DNA from 3 places in the Paenarthrobacter sp. NPDC089988 genome. Region 1 is predicted to be linked to each of the others. Evidence: riboswitches for the same ligand, from Rfam matches in the RefSeq annotation. Region 1 holds a riboswitch; each other region holds the start of a gene.
What was found. A riboswitch is a leader RNA that binds a small molecule or an ion and turns the genes downstream of it on or off. The one in region 1 is predicted to bind cyclic di-AMP.

Region 2: linked by a shared signal. The riboswitch ahead of ACIPV6_RS14000 (M23 family metallopeptidase) and the one ahead of ACIPV6_RS06625 (NlpC/P60 family protein) in region 1 are both predicted to bind cyclic di-AMP.
Region 3: linked by a shared signal. The riboswitch ahead of ACIPV6_RS07695 (hypothetical protein) and the one ahead of ACIPV6_RS06625 (NlpC/P60 family protein) in region 1 are both predicted to bind cyclic di-AMP.

Annotation. Positions count from the first base shown of each region.
Region 1 covers NZ_JBIVGD010000003.1:262,421-270,005, reverse strand. The annotation lists gene ACIPV6_RS06655 (FadR/GntR family transcriptional regulator) at 1-636, shown strand, start outside; tRNA gene ACIPV6_RS06650 (tRNA-Cys) at 724-794, opposite strand; gene ACIPV6_RS06645 (hypothetical protein) at 921-1,406, opposite strand; gene hutG (formimidoylglutamase) at 1,459-2,409, opposite strand; gene ACIPV6_RS06635 (NCS2 family permease) at 2,568-4,010, opposite strand; gene ACIPV6_RS06630 (copper resistance protein CopC) at 4,124-4,756, shown strand; cyclic di-AMP (ydaO/yuaA leader) riboswitch at 4,907-5,098, shown strand; gene ACIPV6_RS06625 (NlpC/P60 family protein) at 5,102-5,881, shown strand; gene ACIPV6_RS06620 (FAD-binding protein) at 6,082-6,813, opposite strand; gene ACIPV6_RS06615 (universal stress protein) at 7,227-7,585, shown strand, end outside.
Region 2 covers NZ_JBIVGD010000011.1:33,898-41,482, reverse strand. The annotation lists gene ACIPV6_RS14010 (NlpC/P60 family protein) at 1-394, opposite strand, end outside; gene ACIPV6_RS14005 (C40 family peptidase) at 491-1,186, opposite strand; cyclic di-AMP (ydaO/yuaA leader) riboswitch at 1,242-1,400, opposite strand; gene ACIPV6_RS14000 (M23 family metallopeptidase) at 1,547-2,377, opposite strand; cyclic di-AMP (ydaO/yuaA leader) riboswitch at 2,382-2,622, opposite strand; gene ACIPV6_RS13995 (metal-dependent transcriptional regulator) at 2,853-3,548, opposite strand; gene serC (phosphoserine transaminase) at 3,848-4,978, shown strand; gene ACIPV6_RS13985 (DUF3027 domain-containing protein) at 5,070-5,711, opposite strand; gene ACIPV6_RS13980 (cold-shock protein) at 5,719-6,102, opposite strand; gene ACIPV6_RS13975 (hypothetical protein) at 6,295-6,510, shown strand; gene ACIPV6_RS13970 (helicase-associated domain-containing protein) at 6,597-7,585, shown strand, end outside.
Region 3 covers NZ_JBIVGD010000004.1:159,268-166,852, reverse strand. The annotation lists gene ald (alanine dehydrogenase) at 1-462, opposite strand, end outside; gene ACIPV6_RS07705 (PucR family transcriptional regulator) at 673-1,887, shown strand; gene ACIPV6_RS07700 (AEC family transporter) at 2,045-2,965, shown strand; gene ACIPV6_RS07695 (hypothetical protein) at 3,160-4,689, opposite strand; cyclic di-AMP (ydaO/yuaA leader) riboswitch at 4,693-4,842, opposite strand; gene ACIPV6_RS07690 (hypothetical protein) at 4,972-5,205, opposite strand; gene ACIPV6_RS07685 (ATP-dependent DNA ligase) at 5,253-6,314, shown strand; gene ACIPV6_RS07680 (DUF6480 family protein) at 6,390-6,632, opposite strand; gene ACIPV6_RS07675 (hypothetical protein) at 6,995-7,585, shown strand, end outside.

The DNA of each region.
Region 1 (7,585 bases):
ACCAGCGGCGACATCGCGCCGGGCACGCGGCTACCGGCCGAACGCACGCTGGCAGCGTCGCTGGGTGTCGGACGCTCGGCCATTCGCGAGGCACTGGCCGCCTTGGAGATTCTCGGCATCGTCATTGTCCGGCCAGGCTCCGGAACGTACCTGCGCGACGGCGTCTCCGAACTCTTGCCGCGCACGCTCAGCTGGGGCTTGATGCTGGGGGAGCCGCGGACGCGGGAACTCGTTGAACTCCGCAGCGGCCTGGAAGTGCAGGCTGTGGAGTTGGCCGCCGGGCGGGTCCCCGACGAGGCCCTGGAACGCATGCGCGCCAACCTCGATGCCATGGAGAAGAACCTCGATGACTTGGCAGCGTATGTCGAAGCAGACGCGGCGTTCCACCGGGAGATCGCTGCCGCCTCCGGGAACATGGTCCTCGAGGAGCTCTTGCAGAGCATCCGGTCGCTGCTGAGGATCTGGGTGGACCGCGCCCTGACGGACGAAGGCCACGCGGAAGCGGCCCTCCAGGAACACACGGCAATCTATGAGGCTTTGAAGGCCCGGGACGTCGACGCTGTCACTAAGACCATGCGCTCCCACATGGTCACCGCATCCCGGCGCCTGCTCGCTGGCTTCGACGCGGCCCAGTAAATCTCCGGCGAGTTGGCATTTAATGGCAATGTTTGGGCCAAACATTGTCATCAAATGCCATCTCGGTGAGGACCACGGACCCAACAGACGTGGTGGCGGGATTCGAACCCGCGTGCGCTGCTTTGCAGGCAGCTCCCTGGCCTCTTGGGTACACCACGTGCCAACGAGACTAGGCCCGGGCCGGCAAACGAATCAAAGTTCTTTGCCCCGGTTTTCGCAGGGCTACGCGGGCTGACGGTTAGGCTACGCGCCCTGACGACCGGACTACGCCGCTGGTCGCTGGATTACGTCCGCGTTGCGTGGCTTTGCGCAGCGTGAAGCGTGCGCCCCCGCCACGACCGCCCAGCCAGTTTGGCCACGCCGGCTCCGATCAGGAGCGTGAGGATCGCAGCAGCTGCGTGCGTGTACAGCATGAGGTCCCCGGCGTGGAGAGCGGCCGTCCCGGCAGCGGGGACGGGCAGGTCCGCTGGAATCTGGCCGGTGCCGTGAAGGTGGTCCAGGGAGCCGAGCCCGGGGATGGAACCTCCCAGCGCATCAAAGCCGAAGAACAGCAGCTGCTGCGTGGCTCCGGAAACCAGCAGCAAAAGCAGCGGCCCGTGGATCCACCGGGAAATGAGCTGCGCGCCCAACGCCGCAAGGGCCACGAAGCCCAACAGCACTGGAATGGCCGGCGCACTGCCCCCGGAAAGTACGTGGGCAGCGAGGCCGAGCGCCACGGCCACCGGCCCGGCCACCCAGCGCCACTTGTTCTGCACAGGAGTTGCGTTCATCGCCGTCCTTCCCTCCCCACAGGCTATGCGGAGGATGGCCGCAAGGAAACAGCTATGCCAGGAGTGTGTTGACCAGCCGGGCCGCAACCTTGGCGGTGCGGGAGTCGATGTCGAACTCGGGGTTCAATTCAGCCACGTCCAGGTGCAGCAAAGCGCCACTCGCGGCAACCTGCTTGCAGACTGCGCTGATTACCGGCAGCGGCACACCATATGCAGCCGGGGCACTCACGCCCGGCGCCACAGCGGCGGGCAAAACATCGAGGTCGATCGTCAGGTACAGCACGTCGATCCCGGCCAGGAAGTCGGCCACGAAGGTCTCCACGGCTTCCGGCGAGCAGTCTTCGTCCAGCAGGTATTTCACGCCGAGCCGGTCGGCGGTATCGAACAGCGTCCGCGTGTTGTTGGGTTCGGAAATACCGACGACGGCGTACTGGAGTTCGCGCCCCGCGGCGGCTTCCTCCTGGGCCATCTGGAGGAACGGGGTCCCGGAGCTCGGTGTCGGCTCGTCCCGCAGGTCGAAGTGGGCATCGAGGTTCAGCACGCCCAAACGCTTTCCGCTGCGCACGGCCTCCGAGCCGGCAACGCCCAGGTAGCTGGCAAACGCGGTCTCGTGCCCGCCGCCCAGCACCACGGTGAGGTTGCCGCCGTCGAGCAGTCCTGAAATGGCGCGTCCCGCCCGCTCCTGTCCCGCTTCCAGGGCATCGCCCTCAACCACCACGTCGCCGGCGTCGAAAACATCGCGGTCCAGGTGGAAGGCCAGGGGACCCAGCGCGGCACGGATGGCGGCCGGAGCCGCGGCGGCACCCACGCGCCCCTTGTTGCGCTTGACGCCGGCGTCACTGCAGAAGCCAAGCACGACGGCGGGACGCGCGGCGGCTGCTGCGGCCTCCGGAGTATGGGGAGCCACGGCCTGCCACCAGCGGCGGTGTTCGTCGCCGTCGCCATCAAAACGGCCGGTCCACGGCGTGGGGCTGACATCTACGGTGAAGGCGCTGGTTTCCATGCTTAAAGCACACCGGACCCGGACTGCCAAAGCCAGCAGTTCCGGGTCCGGAGTGTCTGAAATACCGGACATCCGTCCCCTCAAAAAACCGCGAGTTGGCATTTGATGACAATGCGGGAGCCTCGGACTGTCATCAAATGCCAACTCGGCGCAGCGACTTACTTGACGCCCAGCAGTTCCTCCACCGTTCCGATGCCGAAGAACAGCAGGAACGCCGCTGCAACAACCCACATCAGGGGGTGCACTTCACGGGCGCGGCCTTGGAAGGTGCGGATCAGGACGTACGAGATAAAGCCTGCCCCGAGGCCGTTGGCGATCGAGTAGGTGAACGGCATGAGGGCGATGGTCAGGAACGCCGGGATGCCCACGCCCCAGTCCTGCCAGTCGATCTTGCCCACCTGGGACACCATCATGAAGCCCACCACCACCAGTGCGGGGGCAACGGCTTCGAACGGAACCAGGTTGATGAGCGGCGTGAAGAACATGGCCACCAGGAACAGCAGGCCGGTCACGATGGACGCCAGCCCGGTCCGCGCACCTTCGCCGATGCCGGCACCGGACTCCACGAAGATCTGGTTGGAGGAGACGGACGCGCCGCCACCAACAATCGCGCCAAGGGCGTCCACCTGGAGCACACGGTCCACGTTGGGGATGTTGCCGTGCTCGTCCACGGTTCCGGCCTCGTTGGCCAGGCCCACCATGGTGCCCATGGCGTCGAAGAAGATGCTGAGCAGGATCACGAAGGCCAGCAGCGCTGCGGCGATGAAGCCAAGATGTTCAAAGGCGCCGAAAGGGTTCGCCTTGCCGATCAAGGACAGGTCCGGCGCGCCCCACTCGGAGAGCGTCGGCGCCACGAGGGACCAGCCGCGGGGGTTGACGTTCTTGCCGTCGAAGCTCGGGCCGATGTGCAGTGTGAATTCCAGGATCGCTGCCAGCGCGGTGGATACGACGATGCCGATCAGGATCGCGCCGCGCACCTTGCGGACCACCAAGGCGATGGTCAGGATCAGGCCGACAGCGAAAACCAGCGTGGGCCAGCCCATGAGCTTGCCGTCCACGCCAAGTCCCAGGGGAACCGTGGTTCCGGCGGCGTCGGGGATGCGCCGGACGAACCCGGCGTTGACGAGTCCGATCAGGGCAATGAACAGGCCGATGCCCACGACGATCGCGGTCTTCAGTGCTTCCGGCACGGCCTTGAATACGGCGGTCCGGAACCCCGTGAGGACCAAGATCAGCATGGTCAGGCCGGACAGGACCACCAGTCCCATCATGTCCGGCCACGTCAGCCCCGGATGCGAAGCGACGGTGACGGCAACGAAGGCATTGACGCCCAGGCCCGTGGCCACGGCGAACGGGTGCTTGGCCCAGGCTCCCATGAGGATGGTGAGGATGCCCGCAACGAACGCGGTGGTGGCAGCGACGGCGGTGAAGCCGAGTGACGCTCCGCTGGAGTCGGCTCCGGAGAGGATCAGGGGGTTCAGGACCACGATGTAGCTCATGGCAAAGAAGGTCGCGAACCCGCCACGGATTTCCCGTGAGTACGTGGAACCACGTTCGGAAATCTTGAAGTAGCGGTCTATGGCAGAACCTTGTTTAAGCATGAAGGTCTCCGGGGATCGGGTGAGTGTGCTCTCAAATCCTATGCCCGCGGCTACGGGGCGCCCGGACGATTCGCCTAGTCTGTAAGGAAGCCAACATTAGGAGAAACCGCCCCATGCGTACCATCCGCCCGCTTCTGGCCGCCGTCGTTGCCGCCCTTGCCTTCGCCTCGGCGGTACTTTTCGGTGCCGCCCCCGCGTCCGCGCACGACGTGGCCGAGTCCACCACTCCGGCCAACGGAGCCACCGTGGCGGCCGTGCCGGCGTCGGTCTCCATCACTTTCAACAACCGTCCGCTGGCGATCGGCTCCGGCATGACGGTCACCGCGGGCGGCGAAAACTGGGCAGACGGGGCCGTCGAAATCATCGACAACCAAGCAGTCCAAAAGTTGCGTCCGGGAGCGCCGGCCGGTGAGTACACCGTGGTGTGGCGCGTCGTCAGCTCCGATTCGCACCCCATTGAGGGCACCTTCAAGTTCACGGCCACCGCGGGAAGCACGACGGCGGCGAGCGGCTCCGCGGGCGCCTCACCGTCCGCTTCGGCCTCGGGAGCGGTGATTCCGAGCGCGGGAACGGCCGCTCCGGGGACCGGCTCCGGCGAGTCGGCTCCGGCCGCTTCCCAGCCCTTCCCTTGGAGCATTGTGGGCCTCGCCGTGGTGGCCGTCGGCCTGGTGGTTTTCCTGGCCGTTACAGCCCGCAGGAAGTTGGCCGCGTCCAACGAGGCTGAGGGCGATAATTCCGCGGAATGACGCGGTTTTCTACATACCTGCGAAAATCTCGAAAGGGTTACCGCGACACGCGCAAAGCGAACTCCTCGTTACTCAAATGTGACTTTGGGGTGATCATCCGTTACGGTAGTACCTGTGCCCGATCCATCTTTGGGGCACTTCCGGCCTGATTGCCTAGCTCTGCCGCAGTCCGGAATCCGTTCGCAGACAAACCTACGGCAGAGACGGGGAACCCATTTTAGGCCGCCATCGAGCGCGCCTTGGGGTGAAGTCACGAGGCTTCCGCTGAACAGCGGGGGATAGTGACCGGGTGACTCCCATCCGAATCCGACAGCTAACCTCGCAGGCATCGGGAGAGGCTTTTTCATGTCTTCACGCATTCTTCGCGGCCGTCGTAAGGCGGACATCGCACGTCCCAATCCGTTCATCTCCATCTCCAAGGCCGTTGCCAGCAATGCTTCCGGCGCTGGCCGCCAGGCAGCCGTCATTGCTGCAGCTTCCGGCCTTGTCCTGACCGGCTCCATTGCCGCCCACGCTGCCGAGACCCCCGCACAGGCTCCGGTCCAGCGCGACTCCAGCCCGGCGACGGTTGCCGAAACCGTTGCGGAGACCCCCAACAAGGTAGTCACCGCAGCTGCAACGGCCACCATCAACTTCGAGCGCCCCGCGGTTTCCTCCGTCGCGGCTCCCGTTATCGAGAAGCCGGCTCCGGTGGCTGCGGCTCCGGCCAAGAAGGCAACCACTACGGCCACCACCGCCAAGGCTACTGTTGCAGCTACCGCGGCTGCCCCCGCCGCCGCGGCCCCTGCAGCAGCAGCACCTGCCGGCAGCGTCAACGCAGCCATGGTTGCCTCGGCTTACGCCCAGATCGGCATCATGCAGGACTGCACCGCCATGGTGGAGCGCGCCCTCGGCTCGGCAGGAATCCCCGTGGGTGACCTCGCTCCGATGCAGTTCATGAACTACGGCAAGGTAGTCAGCGATCCCCAGCCCGGCGACATGATCGTCCAGTCCGGCCACGTTGCCATCTACATCGGCAATGGCCAGGCCATCAGCGGTGGCATCAACGGCAACCAGACCGGCATCCACCCGATCAGCTGGCTGACCGCAACCGGCCCCATCACGTACGTACGCGCTGGCGCCTAAGCTTCACGCTTAAACACCAAGGCCGGCACCTGGGAGAGATTGCTCTCCGGGTGCCGGCCTTTGGCTGTTAAGGGCTTGCTGGGGACTCGGGGTCCCTGGCATGTGGATGCTCGCGACATTTGGCTGCTCGCAGCAGCGGGCATGCCGGTTGGTCAGGCGGCCGAGGTGCCCGTTTCCAGGTGCGGCACTGTGCCGGAGCTTCAGGCGATCGCGATGCCCGGTCCGGCCGGGAGCGCCACCTTCGACGAGATCGCCTGTCCCACGGCCTTCGCTTGCCGCAGCACTTCCTTGGGCGTGGGTGTGATAAGTTCGCCGACGCCAACAAGGTGCATCCCGACCGCCCGCATGGCGGCCACGAGGTTCTGCCCGATCGCGATGCCCAGTTCGGCCAACATCCGGCGCAAGTGGCTCTGGGCGCAGCGCGTCACCACAATGTGGTCCGCCAGAAGGATGCCGCTGGCCGTGTGCACGGCCCACTGGCGGGGTGCTAAGTCGAAGGGTGCTGAGTCGAACGGTGCCGACTCAAAGGGTGCGAGTCCCGCCGTCGCCAGGCCGGGGCCACTGACGCCGGGAGCCGAGAGCCCTGGCACGGCCCGCTCGCCAAGCTGCAGGCCCTGGTTGGCTCCCAGGAAATCCAGGCGCACCGCCTTGGTGGTGCTCCGCACGTCGAGCTGATGGCTGGCTGCGTAGTTCCGCAAGTGCCGGAGGATCTGGTTGCGTTCCAGCATGGCCGCGGGGTCGGCAGCGTCGCAGCGCTGCAGCATTCCCGTGTGGACGGAGGGACCGGATGTGGACAGGGATCCAAACCCATCCACAACAATTGAGCCAACTCCGTAGCGGCTGAGCTCGCTGGCCACGGCCAGGCCGGAAAGCCCGGCTCCAATCACCACGGTGGTGGTGCGCTCTGTGCCGGAATCAGGCGTGAGTGACACTGCTTGGCTCCTCCTTGACGTGTGTGCCCGAAGGCATCGCGTTGTTTCGCGTCCAAGCTCCCCCAGCGTCCGCAAACAAATGGCCGGGTGTGTCCTGGAACACGCTTGCCGGCCATTCGGTGACTCGAACACTACAGAACTTTTAGGGCCGTGGATAGCCTCAGTGGCAGCGTGTTTTTACTTGTTCATCCAGAGTCCAACAACCACACCTGAAACCGAGCCCGGACCGTTATGCGACCGGCGAAAAGTCGCCTTGATTCGGCCTTGGCAACCGAGAATAGTGGGCAGTGGAAGGGGATGCCCTGAACTTCTCTTTCCCCGGATATTCGCACCAGGCCGGGCGCGTCACCTTGCGGGGTGAAACCTCTGGCAGAATGACCGGAACAAAAGCAGCAGGTGGAGAGGCGGGCCCCATGGACCAGCACGGCAGTCACGTTGAAGAACCCCGGAGCGGCGACGGAGAAGCCGTTGCCCCCGGTGGAATCGTCGTCGGAGTAGACGGCTCGGAACACGGTCAATGCGCTTTGGTGTGGGCCGCCCGCGAGGCAGAACGCCGCCAACTTCCCCTTCATATCGTCACGGCCTATTCGGTGCCGATTTTCGCGGCCTCCGGGCTGGACGGCGGTTACGCCACCGTGGACGATTCCGTCATCCGCGAGGGCGCGGAAGCGATTGTCAAGCAGGCCATGGAAAAGGTGGCCGGCTATGACCTGGACGTGGATGCCTCCGTGGAAAACGGAGATGCCGCCGGGGTACTGCTGGACCTTTCAAC
Region 2 (7,585 bases), on a different contig from region 1:
TGCTGACGGCCACGGTGGCGCTGGCGCCAGTAGTAGCAGTGGAGCCGGACGCGGCCTTCTTTGCGGGCTTCTCAACGACGGGAGCCGGAGCCTCCACTGTGGTGACGACCGGGCTCTCGTAGGAGATGGCCACGGTGGAATCGGCAGCGATGGTGGACTGAGTGACTGCCTGGACGTCCAGGGCCGTGGTGGCGGTGGACTCACGCTGGACGTTGGTATCGGCGGCGTTCGCAGCAACGCCACTGGTCAAGACCAGTCCTGAAGCGGCAGCGATCACAGCTGCCTGGCGGCCCACGCCACCGGCGTTGTCGCTGACAGCCTTCGCGATCACGGCAAGGGAGCTGGTCTTGGGGGCCTCAGCTCGGTGCCGTGCAACCTTGTGTGCACTGGTCATTTTGATCTCTTTTCGTTTCCGCACGCGGTTGGGGCACGTGCGGTTTGTGGGCAAGCCAGCACTTGGGGGGCATGCTGGCGTACCCCGAACGGGGTTTTAGCGGAGGGTGAAGAATGAAGACGTGCCGGTGGAAGCCACCGAGTGAAGCAAGGTGCCCTGGCTCGGGTTGAGGGCGCTGATCATCATGCCGTTGCCGACGTAGATGCCAACGTGTGCGCCGCCGTTCTGCATGACCAGGTCACCCGGCTGCGGAGTGCTGGTGGCCTTCATGGCAGTCCAGGCGTTGACGCGGGGAATGCTGATGCCGGCCTGGGCGTAGACCCACTGGGTGAAGCCGGAGCAGTCCCAGCCGTTGGGGGTGGTGCCGCCCCAAACGTAAGGGTGGCCGATGCCCGTGTAGGCGATTGCGGCGAGGCCGGAAGCTGCGGCACTGGAGGCCGTTTCCTTGGCGTTTGAAGACTGTGCGGTGAGGGCGCCTGCGGCCTGGCCACCAGTGGTCTGGTTACCAGCGGTCTGCGAGCGCTGGGTGGTCTGCGAAGCGCGCTGGATCTTCGGGGCTTCCCTGGTGGCCACAACGGGGCTCTCGAAGGAAACGGTGGCCGTGGGCTCAGCAGTGACAACCTCGGTGGTGAGGAGTTGCTGCGTGCTCGTCTCGGCCTTGGAAACATCGGTGTCCGCTGCCTGGGCCGGAAGGCCGACGCTGAGGACGAGGCCGGAGGCCGCCGCGAGAACTGCGGCCTGGCGGCCAACGGTTCCGGCATTCGCTGAAACAGCCTTCGAAAGAGTGTTCAACGGGTGAACCGTCTCGGCGCGGTGGCGCGCAGAAGTAGTGCGTGATGACACGTAGGTAGCCTCTCCCAATGCCTGCGAGGTGAGCTGTCGGATTCGGATGGGAGTCATCCGGCCACGCGCTTCGGGAAGCTTTGTGACTTAACCCCAAGGCCTTCTCTCGAAGACCAAAAGTGGTTCCCCCGCCCCTGCCAGACGAATTATGCGAACGGACCCTGAGTGGTGGCAGAGCTAGGCAATCCACTCAAGTGCATCGGCCCCCTAAAAAGCCGATGCGCTTTAGACGGTACAACAGTTGAACACGAATGTCACATTCAGGTCACGGGGTGTGTCGCGAATGCGAGAGACGACCATCGACTTTGCTTAGAGCCAGCCCATGGGGTCCACGACTTCGCCGTTGACCTGGACCTCGAAGTGCAGGTGGCAGCCCGTGGAGGCACCTGTGGTGCCGCTCAGGGCTACGACGTCACCGCGGTTAACAGTCTGGCCAACCTTGACGTTGAACGACGACAGGTGGTTGTACGTGGTTTCAAGGCCATTGCCGTGATCCACCACGACGCGGTTGCCTCCGCCGTACTCGTGCCACCCAGCGAACGTGACCTTCCCGGCCGCTGCAGCGTGGACCTGGGTGCCGCACTGGGCAACGAAGTCCTGGCCGCGGTGGAAGTCGCCGGTGCCGCCGGTCAGAGGACTGACCCGGTATCCGAACGGAGAAGCCGTGGACAGCGTGTCCAGCGGGCTGCCAAGGGTGCCTTTGGAGGAACTGGCCTGGATGCTGCCGACGGACTGGGCGCTGAGCAACTGCTTGAGCTTGCCGTCGGGATCGGCTTTGGTAGCCACCGCCGCACGGCTGAAGTCGATTTTTGCCGATGCTTCCGCGGAAACCTCAGGCTGGCTGCCACCGGAGACGGCAAGGGCAGCTTCTGTTTGGCCCGACTCGGAGGTGGCCATAACGGGGCTTGTGGCTGGCAGACCGACAGTAAGGGCGAGGCCTGTGGCAGCCAGTGCCACTCCGGCTTTCTGCCCTACGCCACTGGCTGCGGCGAAATCGGCAACCTGGCGCAACGGGCTCTTACGGCGGCGCACCTGACGCTGGGTGTCGCGGGGCCGGATCTCCGTTACGACGCGGGCTGGCCGCAGCTCAGCAGCGGGGCCGGACGCGCGTCGGCGGCCCCTGACGTTCTGCGATGTCAAACTCTGTTCCTCTCTAGAAAGCCTGCGAAGTTAGCTGTCGGATTCGGATCAGAGAGTGCAAAGACCCGGCCCGCACGCAGCGCATACGGCACACAGGTATCCCGGAGGAAATTGCGTAAGTAGGCACTGCTGCTGCGGACTTCACCCCAAGGCTGCTTCTTCAGGCAGCCGATGGTGGTTCCCCCGCCTCTGCCAGTAGTGGATAACACCCCTGATCTGCTGGCAGAGCTCGGCTCCAGATCAGGTAACGCTTTGGTATCGGCGCTAGAAGATAACTATAGGGGATTAAGGCCTTCGGTAATAAATTCGTTATCTTCCGGAGCGCCGCTTTACGGGGTGGGCCCTTAGCATCTTTCGGCGGAAACTGCAGGTCACACCGTTGCACCCGATGATCTTAGTGAGATCAGACACTCCGGCCCGGTACCCAGAAGAGGCACCCATCCTTTTTCGGAAAGGTGCCTCGAAAGTCCTACGCTCAGCCAACCGCCACGAAGACGTGGGCTGCAACTTCGGGGGGCAATTCGAGGGCGCCCTCGATGCCGGGGACGCGGACGGAGATGTACTCCCCTACCCGTGCCAACGAGACTGCCGCACCCGGCCGGATCCCGCCTTCATCGAGTTGGGTCAGGAGTTCGGGCTCAACCTGGATGGGTTCGGCCAACCTACTCACCACAACCCGTGAATCCGTGGCATAGCCGTCCATCGCCTGGATGAGGTTGACGTCACCCTTCAAGGAGATCTGGCTGGCCCGCCCACCGAGTGCTTCCAGGCCCGGGATCGGGTTTCCATAGGGCGACTCGGTGGGGTGCTCAAGCAACTCGTAAAGCCGGCGTTCAACCCGCTCACTCATTACGTGCTCCCAGCGGCAGGCCTCGTCATGCACATAGGCCCAGTCCAGGCCGATCACATCGGCCAGGAGGCGCTCGGCCAGACGGTGCTTGCGCATCACCTCGGTGGCCCGCTTCCGGCCAACCTCGGTCAACTCCAGATGGCGGTCATTGGAAACAACCACCAGGCCATCGCGCTCCATGCGGCCGATGGTCTGGGAAACAGTGGGACCGGAATGGCGCAGGCGCTCGGCAATGCGGGCCCGAAGAGCAACGATGTTCTCTTCTTCAAGCTCCAAGATGGTACGAAGATACATCTCAGTGGTATCGATCAGATCCGTCATCCAGCTCAGCTCTCCTCGAACGCAGTTCTCGCGTAGTGTCCACCGTACCGCGTCCAGACGAGGCGGTCGGTCCCGTGGCGCCGCCCCATGACGCTTCCTCCAGCTTAGCTTATTTGGAATTACTCTGAATAATCCTCATCCGCGTTCCTGCGCACCCGGACAGCACCATTCCACGTGGCGGACTATGACAACCGCAGGTTCCTGCCCGCGCGCCGAGTCAGGCAGAATTGGGGTGTCGAAGGAGCAGTTGATGCCACCTGCCACGACCCATCTTTGACCGATACCCATTGGAGCCACCCGTGAGCGACAACAGCATCACCATTCCCGCCGACCTGCTGCCCAAGGACGGACGCTTCGGCGCAGGACCGTCAAAGGTCCGCCCGGAGCAGGTCGAAGCCCTGTCCGCCGCAGCCACCACCATCCTTGGCACGTCCCACCGCCAGGCACCGGTGAAGAACCTCGTGGGCTCGATCCGCGAAGGACTCAGCACTTTCTTCCGCGCCCCGGAGGGCTACGAAGTTGTTCTTGGCATCGGCGGCTCCACGGCGTTCTGGGATGTCGCAGCGTTCGGCCTGGTAGAGAAGAAGGCCCAGCACCTCTCCTTCGGGGAGTTCGGTTCCAAGTTCGCGGCGGCCACCAACAAGGCTCCCTTCCTGGATGCATCCTCCATCATCAAGTCCGAGCCTGGCACCCGTCCGTCGCCGCAGGCCGAGGCCGGTGTGGATATCTACGCCTGGCCCCAGAACGAGACGTCTACGGGTGTCTCGGCTCCGGTCAAGCGCGTTGACGGAGCCGACGAGGGCTCGCTGATCGTGGTGGACGCAACCTCTGCCGCCGGTGGCCTGGACGTGGACGTCGCAGAGTCCGACGTGTACTACTTCGCCCCGCAGAAGAACTTCGCTTCCGACGGCGGCCTGTGGCTGGGACTCTTCTCCCCCGCTGCGCTGGAGCGCGCTGCCCGGGTGAAGGCCAGCGGCCGCTGGATCCCTGACTTCCTGGACCTGCAGACAGCGATCGACAACTCCAAGCTGAACCAGACCTACAACACGCCGTCGTTGTCCACACTGGTCACGCTGGACGCCCAGGTGCAGTGGCTCAACGGCAACGGTGGCCTGGACTTCGCCAGCAAGCGCACGGCGGACTCCGCCAGCCGCGTGTACTCGTGGGCTGAGGCCTCCGAATACGCCACGCCGTTCGTGGCCAACGCCGAGGAACGCTCCAACGTGATCGCCACCATCGACTTCGACGATTCGATCGACGCGGCGGCGATTGCCAAGGTGTTGCGCGCCAACGGTGTGGTGGACACCGAGCCTTACCGGAAGCTTGGCCGCAACCAGCTCCGGATCGCCACGTTCGTGGCCATCGAACCGGATGACGTTTCGGCACTGCTCGCCAGCATCGACTACGTGGTTGGCGAACTGAAGAAGTAAACACCGTCAGCGGCCGCACGGCCGGAAACACTGAAAGGCGCCTGCCGGAATGGTTCTTCCCGGCAGGCGCCTTTTGTGTCTTCAGTTGTTGCTAGCCGTCGTGGCCGGAGTGGTCCGCGTCTTCGACGGCGTCCCCGGTTTCTCCCGAATCGTCATCCTCGTCGCCATCGCCCTGGGCATCGTCCTCGGCCGCCTTGACCGTCTCCTCGGTGACGTCGTCCTCGGTCTCTTCAACCAACGGCTTCTCGTCCTCCGGCCGCACCCGTTTGGCCCATGGCACCCATTCCGGCGCGAGGATGGAGTCCTCCGACGGCAGGAGCCCCAGCTCGCTGACCGTGACGATCTTGGACCGTGAGTTGCGGGTGACCACCGCATACCACTGCCAGCCGCCGTAACCTGCCAGCTTCGATTCGAAGAGGTGGGTCACTACCCGGTCGCCTTCCGATTTGGCTCCCAGGTGGGCACCTACTTCCCCACGATTGGCAATGCCTTCCACGGCCTGGCGGGCGACGTCGACGGCGGCAGCCAGGTAAGAGTCCGGCTTGCCGGTGCGCCAAACAGGAACGCCGGCGCGAGGCTTGGGGGCTGCGGCCTTGGGTTCAGCGGGCTTCCGCCCGGGAGCTTCCCCGGTGGCAGGGGCGTCCCCGTTTGCAGGAGCCTCGGCAACGGGGAGTGCAGGGGTTTCCTGCGCGCCTCGCCCGGCCTCCATATCCCGTGCGGATTCCGATGTCATGGCGTTCCTAGGCTTCCAGCTCGTCGGCAACCTTGCGCAGCGCCATTCCGATCGCCTTGGCCTTGTTGCCTTCCGGGTACTTGCCCGAGGACAACGTACCGGACAGATTGTCCAGGACGGTGACCAGGTCCTGTACCAGCGGTGCCAGGTCGCGGGCGTTCATGCGCTTGGCCTTGGCGATGGAGGGGGTCTTGTCCAGGACGCGCAGGCCCAGCGCCTGGGCGCCGCGGCGGCCGTCGGCAACACCGAACTCCACGCGCGTACCGGCCTTCAGCTCGGTGACGCCCGCGGGCAGGGACGTCTTGGGCAGGAAAACTTCCTGGCCGTCTTCGGCCGCGAGGAATCCGAAGCCCTTTTCCTTGTCATACCACTTGACCTTGCCGGTGGGCACGTAATCAACCTTCTTCGTTCTTGCGTGGAAACACGTCGGGCCGCCACCGCATCCACAGGGTCCTGCGGGATCGAGGGTGACAGCCCGCTCCGTGTGGGTCTGTTCCTTCAAGGTTATCCTGCCGGGCACCCTAATCCCGCTTCGTACCGTCCCGCGTAGCGGCGGCCGCCGGCAAACAGCTAGCGTTGAGGCATGACTTCCACGGGTTACCGCCGCCCCCTGACGATTGCCGCCGCGATCGTTGCCATCATTTCCCTGGCCGCTGTCGCGGCTGTCATGGCCATCGCCTTCAACGGCGGAGTTGCACCCGTGTGGATCACGTCGACGGCGCTGTATGGGCTGCCCGTGGCCTTCATCCTGGCCGTAGTTCCCGTGGTGGACGCCGTCCGCCAGCGTCGCCGCCATTAGCTGACCTGCAGTTGCGGGGCCCGCTTTGCGTGGCAAAACACGAGCCAGGCGCGCAGAGCAGGCCCCGCAACGGTAAATTTGAAGTGATGTCCCTCATTCGCGCGCTCAGCAAGGAACTTGAAACGCGCAGCGACGCCTCGCTGCGGGCTCTTTTTGCCGCGCGACCGGACCTGATCTCGCCCATGGCCCCCGATTTCGCGGCCCTGGCGGCGCGGGCCAGTGCGCGGGTCAGTGTGCAGCGGGCCCTGGAACGCCTCACCAAGCCCGAGATGCAGGTGCTGGAAACCCTGCACCTGTGTACCAACGCGGATACGGGCCACAGTGTTTCGGCGGCAGGACTGAAGAAGGCCATTGCCGGGTCCACGCTCTCTGCCTTGGAACCCATCCTGGCCAAACTGCAGGAGCTGGCTTTGATCCACCGGGCCGAAGCGCCGCCGGCCACCCATCCTCCCGCAAGTTCGCGGCAGAAGTTCTACCTTCCCGTGGGCAGCCTGAAGGACGTCATCGGGATCTACCCCGCCGGGCTGGGACGCAGCTACACGGAGTTGGTCCGGCTTCAACCCGCATTCGCCCAACGGGTAGTCCAGCTGGTGGGCGAACTCCACCACAGCGGACTCGGTATCCATCCGGCCAGCACCCCCATGGACGCAGCCCTCGCGCTCCAGCGTTGGACGTCGACCCCCGATGGCGTCCGCGACATCCTGGCCAGCGCGCCGGAACGGACCACCGGTCTCCTGGACAAGTTCGGAAGCTGGGCCATGGGTGCCGTACCCCAAGCGCAAAGGCGGGCTTCGGTCACCCACGAGAGTGCCGACGTCGGGCCCATAGACTGGCTCCTGGCACGCGGACTGCTGGTCCCCCTGGACGCCGGCCACGTGGAATTGCCGCACAGCGTGGGCATTGCGTTACGGGGCGGGGCCATTGTTGACGACTTCACCCTGACGCCCCCGGTTCCGGAGCTCGGACACACCAGCGCAGCCCTGCGTCGCAATGCGGCCATGGGTGCCATTGCGGAGACCCTACGGCTGTCCAACGAGCTGCTGTTCGCCGTCCGGGAACAACCCCTGGCGACCCT
Region 3 (7,585 bases), on a different contig from region 1:
GCCGCCAGCCGGGGCCATGAGGGAGGACGCGCCCACCACGACGGACAGGCGGCCTGCGACCTCGGACATCGGGGCTAGCAGGGGGAGGGTGCGGCCTTCCTGCACGGTTTCGTAGGCGATGGCCGTGACGCCGGAGTTGATGAGCTCAGCGGTGAGCTCGGGTTCGGCGGCGAGGTGCAGGTAGGTGAAGAGGATCAGGCCCTTGCGGAAGCGGTGGTACTCGGCCTTGATGGGTTCCTTGACCTTCATGACCATGTCTGCGCGGCCCCAAACGTCGTCAGCGTCGGCAACGATTTCGGCTCCGGCGATCGAGTATTCCTCGTCGGTGATGCCGGATCCGAGGCCTGCGCCGCGCTCCACTAGGACGGTGTGCCCGTGGGTGCGGAACTCGTGCACGCCGGCGGCCGTGATGGCTACGCGGAACTCGTTGTTCTTGATTTCCTTGGGGACGCCAATGATCATGTGGGGCTCCATCGTCAGCGGCCTCTTAAGGCCGGATTTGTTGCTGTGGGCTGTGATTCCAGAATAGATCCGGCTGTGAGGCAGGCGACATGGACGCTGCTGAAGTGCGCTGGCAGAAACCGCGGAAATTCAAGGTTTTCTGGATTTCAGGCTCGACATTTGTCGAGCACTCAAGCGTCAAGTGTCGCCTGGTGTTGGTACGCTTTCCGGATGCAGCAAGACGTGGAGCAAATCGTTGAACGCGTGGCATTGAAGCTGGGACGCGGACTCTCGCTTGAAGACCTCGACGGCGTCCTCCTCGCCTACAGTTCCAACCAGTCGCACGCCGACCGCGTCCGCGTAAATTTCCTGCTCAGCAAGAAGGTGCCAAGCGACGTCAGCGCGTGGCAGCTCTCCCACGGAATTGCGACGGCGGTGCGTCCCGTTGTGGTGCCGGCGAACGACGAGCTCGGCATGCTGGGCCGGGTGTGCGTCCCCTTGCTGGTCCGCGGTTTCCGCGTGGGCTACTTATGGGTCCAGCAGGACCTTGAGGAGCAAAGCGCGACGGCGATACTCGCCGAACTGCCAGGGGTCCGTGACGAGTTGGACTTGCTGGCAGGGCTCCTGCTCGACTCGAACACGGCCGAGTCGGAATTCCGGAGGCGCCGGGAACAGGAGTTCCTGGCGGCCTGCGGCGGAGAATCCAACGCAGTGGCCGCCGTTGCCGGGTGGAAGGAAATCCAAGGCCGCGGCCCCTGGCAGGTAGTGACCATACTGGACGCCGACGGTGCCGGGTCCGCCGTCGACCCTCTCGCGGCCACGCTGACGCACCGTTCCGCCGCGTTGCAGTCGACCATCGGCGTTGATGCGGCCCTGTTCAGTGCCGGGACCGAGACCCATTCCGTGGTGCTGTTCCGCGAATCCGGCGGCCGTGCCGATCACGCCCAAGTCCTGGTGCACTACCAGTTGGAACTGGCCAAGCGCGCCGGGCGGAAAGTGGATCGCGTGATCCTGGGCATCAGCGAGCCGATCCAGGTGATCCGGCAACTCGCAGGTGCTTACCGCCAATCGAAGGTGGCCGCCCAGGCTGCTGCTGTTGATCTTCCACTCGGCGAGCTCGTGGACAGCAAGTCCGTGGGGGTCTACCAATTGTTCGACCGGCTGCAGGCACCTGGCGGCTGGGACGACGCCGGATCCGTGCACTTCCGCGCCCTCGAGGACCACGACCGCAACGGCGAACTGCTTCCCGTCCTCGAGTTGCTGTACGACAACGACGGCTCGGTCCAGGACGTCGCCGCAAAACTCCACCTGCACCGCAGCAGCATCTACAACCGGCTTGGCAAGATCCGCCAACTCATCGGAGCGGATCCGCTGGGCGGTGCCATCCGGCTGGAGCTGCATGCAGCGTTGAAAGCGCGGCGCTGGGCCGGGCGGCCCCGGATCTGACCCCCGCCGGCTGAGCCGCGCCCCGGGCAGCCGAGCAGCACGCCGCGCATCTGAGCCGCACGCCGTGCCCCAAGCCGCGCACCAGAACCAAATGGACAGCCGGGCTGCCGTCCGCCTACTCTGAGAAAACGGTTTCTCACTTCTCGGAAGGATCAGTGTGGGCGGCGTTGTTTCCGGAATCCTCATCATTTCTGCGGTCATCGCCGTGGGATACGTGGCAGTGCGATTGAAGGTGCTGTCGCCCGACGTCCAAGGCGCCTTGACCAAGACGGCCTTCTACATCACCAACCCGGCGTTGCTGTACACGGTGGTGGCCGGCAGCGATATCCGTGCCGCGCTGGGTATCGATGCCCCGCTCGCGCTGCTCTCCGCGGTGATCGTGGGGCTTCTCTATTGCTTGCTGAGTTTCCTGTTCTTTCGCCGCTCCGTCGCGGAAACGGCGGTCGGTGCCATGGCCAGCAGCTACGCCAATGCAAATAACATAGGCATCCCGGTTTCCCTCTATGCCGTAGGGACGGCCCAGCACGTCGCCCCGGTCCTCCTGGTGCAACTGCTGGTCCTGGCGCCCTTCTATGTGACCATCCTTGGCCTGGCGGGTGGCGAAAAGATCCACTGGAAGCGCGTCATCCTCCAACCCCTGGGCAACCCCATGATCATTGCATCCGGTCTTGGCGTTGCAATGGCCCTGACCGGTTGGCGCGCGCCGGAGTTGGTGCAGAAGCCCGTGGACATGCTGGCGGGGGCTGCCGTGCCCATGGTTCTTTTGGCCTTCGGCATGTCCTTGGCAGGGAAGGCGCCGCTGCAGCAGGGGGACGGGAGGGTGGAGACCTTGGTGGCCACGCTTCTCAAAGTGGCAGGCATGCCCGTGGTGGCGTGGGTTCTGGCGCGGTTTGTTTTTGGATTGGACGGCAACCACTTGCTGGCAAGCGTCATTATGGCCGCCCTGCCTACTGGGCAGAACGTGTTCCTCTTTGCTTCTCCCTATGGCCGCGGCACGGTTGTGGCCCGGGATGTGATTCTGTGCACCACCGTGCTCTGCGTTGCGGCGCTTCTGGTCGTCGCCTGGTTATTGGGGTGACTTGGCGGCGGCAATGCGAATGAGGCAGCCACCCGCGCGGGTGACTGCCTCATTTTCTTGCTCTGGATCCTACGACCGCCGCAAGCGCTGGCAACTCCAGCGGCCCATCCGGCGGCGGAAGGACGCCGTCCGGCTGCTGCTGCAGTACCGGCCGTGCCAGCCGATGTGCGTGGTTGTCCGAGGCATGCGCGTGCTCATTTCAGCGCCTCCTTGGCAAGGTCCAGCAAGCCGTCCACACTCAGGGTGGGCTCACTGGTCGTCGGGGCGCTGCTTGCTTTTGGGTCGTTGCTGGGCCTCGGCTTGGACGTCTGGGTGGGTGTAGGCGTCGGCGTCGGTGTGACTGTGGGTGTCGGAGTAGTGGTGGGGGTCGGCGTCGGTGCCGTGATGGTGTCCGACGGCGGCGCTGCAGGCTGGCTCGGGACCGGGGAAGTTACTCCGGGCACCGGGGCAACGGCCGAAGGAGTCGTGGACGGGACCCACTTGGGTGCTGCCAGCGAAACCTGCGGAGCAGCTGCCGACGACGCCGGTGCGGCAGCAGGTGCCTCGGCTGCGGGTGGTGCCGCGTCGGCTGAGGGCTGGCCCGCGTCGGTCGTGGCTGCGGACGTAGACGAAGCCGTGGTGTACGACGGCGTCGGGCCGGGGGATGCGGTGCCCGTTGCCCGCCCGTCGGCGTCCTTGGAAGAGCCGCTGGCTTGCTGCGATTGGTTGTCCTGGCCGAACAGCGGGAGATCCAAGGCCTGACTGACCGTACCCACCGTCAGGACCAAGCCCAGCGCTCCAGCCACGACGGCCATGCGCTGGCCCATCGTTTTCACGGAAGCGGCCTTGGTCAGGACCGAGTGCGGTTCCCGGGTGAAGGACGACGCCCCAAACGAACCGAAGGCCGATTTGCTTGCGGTGGTCGACTTGCCAGTGGCGGCCGACGTGGCCGGGCTCGCTGACGTGGCCGTACCGGGAAAAGTGGCGGCCCTGCGCGGCTGTGAACCGTCAGCTGCCTTGGCCGCTCTGGCCTGCTGGCTTGCCAAGCCCGCGGAGGCCGTTGCGGCAGCGGCAATCTGTGCAGGCGTCTTCGGCTGGGCACTGGACTCAGGATGGGCTTCGGATGCGCCGATCGCCGGGGCGGCGACTGTCGGAATGAATGCGGTGGCTGGTTCAGGCTCGGACGGCTTCATCACCGGAATAGCGGCCGTCGCGGGAGCGGCTTCGGCTTCGGAGGTGGGCCCGGCGGGCTGTACCACCGGAATAGCCGCCGTCGCGGGAGCAGCTTCGGCTTCAGAAGCGGGCTCGGCGGGCTGTACCACCGGGATGGCGGCCGTCGCCGGAGCGGCCTCTGCCTCAGAAGCAGGCTCGGCTGGCTGCACCACGGGGATCGCGGACGTCGGCGGCCCGGGCGTCGTCGACGCAATCCGAGGGGCATCGTCCGCCGTCGTGCTGGGCACGTGGTCTGAGGCAGGAGCAGCAACATCGTCCGAAGCCGAAGCTTCCGGCGCGATGACAGCCTGGGCGGCTGCCTCGCGCTCGGCCGCGCGGCGCTCCGCGCGCGTCATGGGCGCAGGAGCGGTGGGCGCAGGAGCGGTGGGATTGGCAGCAGCGGCGGATGCCGCCGTCGTGCTTTCAACGCTGGTGGGGGACTGTCCGCTGGGTTGGGCCCGACGGCGTCCGGTTGGCTTGGTGCGCTCGGTGGCCTCCTGGGCACGGCGCGGCTGATCCATGGTTGGGGACATGGGTGATTGCCTCTCAACGCCTGCGAGGTTAGCTGTCGGGTTCGGACGAGGCCGTCCGGCCGCACGTGGCGGCTTCACCCCAAGGGCCTGCGGAATGCAGGCCCGGGAACTCTGGGTCCCCCGTCTCTGCCGCGGATCTGGCGGATTCCGGGATGCGGCAGAGCTCGGCGTCAGCCCGGAAGCGGCCCAGCGGAGATCGGGGTCGCCCTTCGACCGTACAGGAGCAGGGAAGTAAAGTCACATTAATGTAACGGACGGAACGTCCAAGGATTCGAGGTGACCTTATCGCCTACCCTTCGGTGCTGGCGCCCTAGCCGGCAATTCATGCTGGACCTTTTGTACCTGGTGCGCAAGGTGGGTTTCGGGGCGGTAGATCTCGTCCACGATGCCGAGGACGCCCGCCAAGGCTGCGCGTTTCACCGGACGCTTACTGCTCCGGCGCCGGGTCCAGATCCAAAGGAGCGCCACGAGGGCGGGACCGCAGAGTACGGCAGCCAGCACGGCCAACAAATCCATGGGTCAACACTAGCTTTGGGCATGTACTGGCCGGTAGACATGATCCTATGGACCTGCCTGTGATGCCGCCCGTTTCGCCCATGCTCGCCAAGTCCGTGCCCGACATCCCGGATGTGGGGCACTACGAACCTAAATGGGACGGCTTCCGGACCATCGTGTTCAAGGACGGAGACGAGATCGTCCTCGGCAGCCGCAACGAGAAGCCCATGACCCGCTACTTCCCCGAACTCGTGGACGCGCTCCAAAAGAACCTCCCGGAGAAATGCGTAGTCGACGGTGAGATCATCCTCATTTCCGGCAACCGTTTGGACTTCGAGGGGCTCCAGCAGCGAATCCACCCGGCCGACAGCCGCGTCCGGATGCTCGCAGAGAAGACACCGTCCTCGCTGGTGGCGTTCGACCTGCTCGCCCTGGGGGATGAGGACCTGACAGGACGGCCCTTCGCCGAACGCAGGGCTGCGCTGGAGAAGGCGCTCGCCGACGCCGAACCGCCCGTGTACATCACGCCTGCGGTCACCGACCTTGACCGCGCCAAGGAATGGTTCGTGCAACTGGAGGGAGCCGGGCTCGACGGCGTGCTGTCCAAGCCGCTGGACGGCACCTATCAGCCGAACAAGCGGGTGATGTTCAAGACGAAGCATGAACGGACGGCTGACTGCGTGGTGGCAGGATTCCGTTGGCACAAAACAGCCAAGGTTGTGGGGTCCATGTTGCTGGGGCTCTATGACGACTCAGGCCACCTGCACCATGTGGGTGTCGTGGCGTCGTTCCCCATGGCCAAGCGGGAAGCCTTGGTAGCCGAGTTGGAGCCATACCAGGTGGAATTCGCCGAGCATCCGTGGGGTGAATGGGCCAACCAGGAGTCCGCCGGGGGATCCAGGATGCCCGGTGGCCAAAGCCGGTGGAGTGCCGGGAAGGACTTTTCCTTTGTGCCGTTGCGCCCGGAACTCGTGATCGAGGTGGCATACGACTACATGGAGGGCGATCGCTTCAGGCACACCACCCAGTTCCGTCGGTGGCGGCCGGACCGGACTCCGGACAGTTGCACCTACTCGCAGCTGGAGGAACCGGCCGACTACGATCTGGGCGAGATCCTGCGGCTGAAATAGCGCCCAATCGCCGCCAAGCCGCTATCTCGATGTTGCCCATAACGGAGCAGCGGCCTGGCGATTGATGTGGAGCGGTTACTCCTCGTGGCCTTGGTCGCCGCTCATGCTGCCTTCACCGGGAGGGGTTTCTCCCGGAGGCACTCCGCCGCCCGGCTCCAGTCCGGTGATGTTGCCGTCTTCCGGATCCGGATTCGAGGAGGCTGCGGGGTCTTGGTCTTCGTCCTGCCGCATGTCCGGATCCTCGTGGATGCTGTCCGGCTCTGCGGCGCCGGAAACGCCGAACGTTTGGGGGTCGTCCTCGGGGTCATAGCTCGTCATGGCCAAACCTCTTCCTCAGTAACCTTATGATTTGCACTGCCCTGCCAGCCTAGCCTCGGGCCCCGCGTCCAACAAGGGCAGCCCGGCGCCACGCCGTTCCTCGCGCTCAAAGTCTTTCCCGTTCAGTGAGAGGCCTGTGGAAAAGATGGTTTTTGCAGAGTTCTGTTTCGGCCCCTTACCTAGAATGGGCGTACAAAAAACCCCGGCCGCATCATGGCTCATGTCCAGAGAGGCGGGTCCGGGGACTTCATCTGCAGTCTAGCAAGGAGCGCCGAATACTGACCAATGCCCAAACTTGGTCCAACGGCGCCCACAGCCGCGCCCTCGACGAGGCCATCACCCCAGTCCGCATGGCAACGTACATGGCCGCTGCCTCGTACGATCACTCGCTGGCGAGACAGCTCTATATTTGGGATCGTGACGTTTCGGCAGCCCTTTTGGCCGACATCGCAATCGTGGAAGTGGCCGTGAGGAACGCTATGGCCAAGCAACTGGAGATTGCCTACGGGCGTTTCTGGTACACGGCAGACATTGGGCTGGATGGGCCGAGCCGGAACAAGCTGGCCGAGGCCTGGTCGAAATTGCCGCAGGGACGGCGCACCTCCGGCCACCTCATTGCAGGCTTGATGTTCGGCTTCTGGAAGGGACTTTTGGAACCGGGGGGATATGTAGGGCGGGAACCACAGCGATTTCGGGCGTCGCATGAGCTTCTTTGGAATAGCTGCCTCAACAGGGCATTTCGAGGTGGAAGATCGGCGGCTACGGCTGACGGCGTGAAATTCACAAGGACCTGGACATTGGGAGTCGTCACCATCGTCCATGCCGCACGAAACAGGGCTGCCCATCATGAGCCTTTTGTGGCTGGCTTTCCGCTCCCCGGTCAGCAGCATCGGCTCACCGTGCAGCAGGCCCACGAGGCTTGCCTGAAGCTGGCTCGGATGTTGGACCGGAAC